One region of the Pseudomonas sp. GZD-222 genome, then DNA from elsewhere that is predicted to be linked to it. Evidence: riboswitches for the same ligand, from Rfam matches in the RefSeq annotation. Region 1 holds a riboswitch; the other holds the start of a gene.
What was found. A riboswitch is a leader RNA that binds a small molecule or an ion and turns the genes downstream of it on or off. The one in region 1 is predicted to bind cobalamin.

Region 1 (2,383 bases):
CCAGAGCTTCGGGTGCAAGCATTTCATGAACCTCCGGCTGCGGTGCGCCAATCACATGCGGCACCACCAGCAGCACAACGCCCAATGCCTTGAACAGCCAGTTGTGGGCAAACACAATCAACCCGAGCCCCACGGCCGTGGCGGCGGCAGTACCGACCCACCAGGCCTGGCGCTGGGCCAGATCGGCGGCAGCGGTACCCGGCAGCTCCGGTGGCAGGCCCAGGGTCGGCGCCAGGCAGAACACGGCAAAGCCGCCCAAGCCCCAGAGTGCGCCGCTGACCACGCTGTTGGGTGCGCGCAGCGAATACAGCGCGGCCAGGATCAGAGCGAAGCCGACGGCAACAACCAGATTGCCACCCGTGGTCGAGAGCACACGCTGCCAGCCGTCTTCCGGCGACCAGGCTTCGCTGTCGTGGTGGTGATCGGCGTCCACGCCAGGGGCATGTTCATGGGCTTCGACCGCGGGCGCGGCGCTTTCATAGGTTTCCGCCTGGAGAATCAGCGGCGCAACCCAGAAGCTTTGCAGCAGGGTCAACAGCAGGGCAGCCAGCAGGCCGGCGAACCCTGCGGTACTGGCAATACGCTTAATCATCGGACGGCACTCAGTGGCAAGGGAAGGCGGCGCTGTGGCGGGTATCGTGGGCAGCGTTGTGCACCGCTTCGATATGCGAGAAACCGGCGAAGTAGACCAGGCACAGGCCCAGCAGCGAGGCACCGACGGCGACCAGCAGGCGCTGGCTGAGGCTTGAAGGGGTAACGGCTGAGTGACTGGCGGTACTGGTACGCATGGCGCTTTCCTCTTGGTGTTGTTCGGCAACAGGCAAGCGCAGGAAACCCCTGCACGGAGTTCGCCCAGGGGTTGCAACAGCGCCCGCCCACCGCGGGTTTGTCAGATCAGTGTCGGGCCGGTCTCCGGGCTGGCGAGGGCTGAGCGATTGCTCAGCCAGAGGCGTCACCTTCCCATGCCGGACTACGGGCACAGTGGTACTGACGCTTTTCTCACTTACCGTTGCGGGGGCAGCACCGGACTTGTCATACACCGCTATCACGTAGCGTATGACGCACCGGTTTCCCAGTTTCACCCTGTAAAGGGCACCCAAACGAATAGCGCTAGCAAATCACGGGTGAGGTCAGGCGTCAATCGTGACAGCAGTTGACCGCTCACCGGGCACTGCGTAGCCTAGCCGCTTCGAGGTTCTTCGGCGCTGGCCGAAGCTAAGACGGGAACGCGGTTCAAGCCGCGGCTGCCCCCGCAACTGTAAGCATTGAACGGTTCGACACAGCCACTGCGTCCGCGCGGGAAGGCGTCGTTCGACTGGCCTTCGGCCGGTGCAATGCAAGCCAGGAGACCTGCCTCGAACAGTTTCCGACATAAACCGGGCGGGGTGATCCGGTGGCGAACGCGTCCAGGTATTGATACCTGTGGCTCTCGTCCCGCATGCCCGCCATCCTGCCAAGGGCATCGACATGAAAACACTGGCCAAACTCCCCGTCACCATCGTTACCGGCTTCCTCGGCTCGGGTAAAACCACGCTGCTGCGGCACATGCTCGACAACGCTCAGGGGCGGCGCATTGCGGTGATCGTCAACGAGTTCGGCGAACTGGGCATCGACGGCGAGATCCTCAAACAGTGCAGCATCGGCTGCACTGAAGAAGAGGCCAGTGGCCGCGTCTACGAACTGGCCAACGGCTGCCTGTGCTGCACCGTGCAGGAAGAGTTCTTCCCGGTGATGCGTGAACTGGTGGCCCGTCGCGGCGACCTGGACCACATTCTCATCGAAACCAGCGGCCTGGCCCTGCCAAAACCTTTGGTGCAAGCCTTCCAGTGGCCGGAAATCCGCAATGCCTGCACGGTTGACGCCGTCATCACCGTAGTCGACAGCCCGGCCGTGGCCGCAGGCACTTTCGCTGCCTACCCGGATCAGGTCGATGCCCAGCGCAAACTCGACCCGAACCTGGACCACGAGTCGCCCCTGCACGAACTGTTCGCCGACCAGCTGGCCAGTGCCGACCTGGTGGTACTGAACAAGGCTGACCTGATCGCCGCCGATGACCTGGCCAAGGTCCGCGCCGAAGTGCAGGAAGAACTGCCGCCCGCGGTCAAAGTGATCGAAGCCAGCAGCGGTCGCCTGCCACTGGAGGTGCTGTTGGGGCTGGGCGCGGAATCCGAAGCGCATATCGACGGCCGTCGTACGCACCACGATTCGCACCATGACGGTGATGATCACGACGATCATGACCACGATGCCTTCGACTCGATCTCCATCGAACTGCCTGAAGCCGACGAGAGCCTGCTGCTCGACGCCTTGACTCAGTTGGTTGTGCAGCACGGCATTCTGCGGGTCAAAGGCTTTGCGGCAATCCCGGGCAAGCCGATGCGTT
Region 2 (2,383 bases), on a different contig from region 1:
AGCAAGGCTTTCCGGGTCATGTGCATGGCGTTGCCCTCGCAAAGTTGGCCTCTGTTGAAAGTAGAGGCGCGCAACATGCGCGAGGTTCCGTTGCTCAGGCCTGCTTGAGCAGCAGTGCGACCCCCGGATGGTACTGTCCGGCTTCGTTGTGCAGCTTGCGGTAGGCATAAGGGAAATACCAGGCAATGGCACAGGCGGTGTGTTTTTGCAGGTCGTCAACCAGGTCCTGGAGTTCTTCGGGGCTGGCGTGTTGTCCGGCCTTCCAGGGGCTGGCAAACAGGGCGGCGACCTTGAGCTGGCTGGGGGCAGCCACCTGGCGCGCGGCAAACACGGTTTCCTGCAGGGCGTTGTGCAGGTCCAGGCGGGCTATGCGCGGCCAGCGCTGGCTGGCTTGCAGGTAAGCGGCTTCTTCGCGGTTGGCGATATACAGGTCGCAGTAACCTTCACGCTCACCTTCGTCACGCTGCTTTTTGCTCTGGTGATGTTGCAAGGTGATCAGCTCGGCTTGCCAGGCCGCGGCCGAGAGCACGCCGAGGTTCGCTTGGGCGCCGTGCCAGTAAGGGGCCTCACCGTCGCCCAGAGTCTGGTTGCAGCGGTCGATGCATTCGACCCAGCGTTCCAGGGCCGGGCGCAGGAATTCCAGGCGCGGGTTATTAATGATCAGACCTTGCATGCCGCTCTCTCCTTTATAGTTGTAATCGAGATAGCCAAAATATGGCTATTTGATATCACTGTTGTCAGGGTGGCACAAGATGACAAAGACGCCATTGATCCAGGCCAGTGCTGCGCCTTTCATTGACGCTCCGGATGCAACCCTCTAACCTTCGCGACTTGTTTCAGGTGCTCTGTGGGCTGTGGCCTGGCAGGGTGAAACAGGGAAGCCGGTGGGCGCGCAATCGCGTGCGAGTCCGGCGCTGCCCCCGCAACGGTAGGTGAGTCAAGGCTGCGCACGGCCACTGGGTGATCGCACCCGGGAAGGCGCGCGACCCTGGGTGTTCATGGCCCCGCTCACAAGCCCGGAGACCGGCCTGTAACAGCCAACGGCATCACGGAGGGTGATGCGCGTACCCTTCGGCCTGTGCCGCAGCCCTGCGCGTTTCTCCGTCTGCCTTATCCATTCATCTGTTGCCATCTCTTTGCCGCGAACGCTGTGCAGCCCTGTGCTGCTAGGCTCGTTGCGAACGGATTGACAGGGCTATGCGGAGACTTCGATGACTGAATCCACTGAGCGTGACGAACGCCACCTGGCACGTATGCTGCGCAAGAAGGCGGTAATCGACGAGCGTATTGCCAACGCCCCCAACGAATGCGGCTTGCTGCTGGTGCTCAGCGGCAACGGCAAGGGCAAGAGCAGTTCGGCCTTCGGCATGCTCGCCCGGGCTATGGGCCATGGTATGCAGTGCGGCGTGGTGCAGTTCATCAAAGGCCGCAACAGCACGGGTGAAGAGTTGTTCTTCCGGCGCTTTCCCGAGCAGGTGCGCTATCACGTGATGGGCGAGGGCTTCACCTGGGAAACCCAGGACCGCCAGCGTGACATCGCCGCGGCAGAGGCCGCCTGGGCGGTCTCGCGCCAGTTACTGCAAGACCCGACGATCACCTTTGTGGTGCTCGATGAACTGAACATTGCCCTCAAGCACGGCTATCTCGACCTCGAACAAGTGCTCAGCGACCTGCAGGCGCGTCCACCGATGCAGCATGTGGTGGTCACCGGTCGCGGGGCCAAGGATGAAATGATCGAACTGGCCGACACCGTCACTGAGATGGGCATGATCAAACACGCCTTCCAGGCCGGCATCCGTGCCCAGAAGGGCGTTGAGCTATGAGTGACACGCGCCACTGTCCGGCGGTGCTGATTGCCGCCCCGGCCTCGGGCCAGGGCAAGACCACCGTGACCGCCGCGCTGGCGCGGCTGCACCGCAATCTTGGGCGCAAGGTGCGGGTGTTCAAATGCGGCCCTGACTTTCTTGACCCGATGATTCTCGAACGGGCCAGCGGTGCCCCGGTGTACCAGCTTGACCTGTGGATGGTCGGTGAACAGGAAAGCCGGCGGCTGCTCTGGGAAGCCGCGGGTGATGCTGATCTGATCCTGATCGAAGGGGTCATGGGCCTGTTCGACGGTACGCCGTCGAGCGCCGATCTGGCGCGTCACTTCAACGTGCCGGTGCTGGCGGTGATCGACGGCACTGCAATGGCCCAGACCTTCGGCGCCCTGGCCCTGGGCCTGGCGCGTTATCAGCCGGACCTGCCTTTTGCCGGGGTGCTGGCCAACCGGGTCGGCACCCTGCGTCACGCCCAGTTGCTTGAAGGTAGCCTGACCGAGGGGCTGCGCTGGTACGGCGGCCTGTCGCGGGAGACCGGGATCGAATTGCCGAGCCGGCATCTG

Region 2: linked by a shared signal. The riboswitch ahead of cobO (cob(I)yrinic acid a,c-diamide adenosyltransferase) and the one ahead of cobW (cobalamin biosynthesis protein CobW) in region 1 are both predicted to bind cobalamin.

Annotation. Positions count from the first base shown of each region.
Region 1 covers NZ_JBMOWO010000063.1:22,505-24,887, reverse strand. The annotation lists gene ACO6VD_RS11835 (CbtA family protein) at 1-592, opposite strand, end outside; gene ACO6VD_RS11830 (CbtB domain-containing protein) at 603-788, opposite strand; cobalamin riboswitch at 887-1,113, opposite strand; cobalamin riboswitch at 1,176-1,372, shown strand; gene cobW (cobalamin biosynthesis protein CobW) at 1,468-2,383, shown strand, end outside.
Region 2 covers NZ_JBMOWO010000003.1:1,355-3,737, forward strand. The annotation lists gene ACO6VD_RS00220 (PQQ-dependent sugar dehydrogenase) at 1-26, opposite strand, end outside; gene ACO6VD_RS00225 (hypothetical protein) at 95-673, opposite strand; cobalamin riboswitch at 822-1,046, shown strand; gene cobO (cob(I)yrinic acid a,c-diamide adenosyltransferase) at 1,212-1,823, shown strand; gene ACO6VD_RS00235 (cobyrinate a,c-diamide synthase) at 1,820-2,383, shown strand, end outside.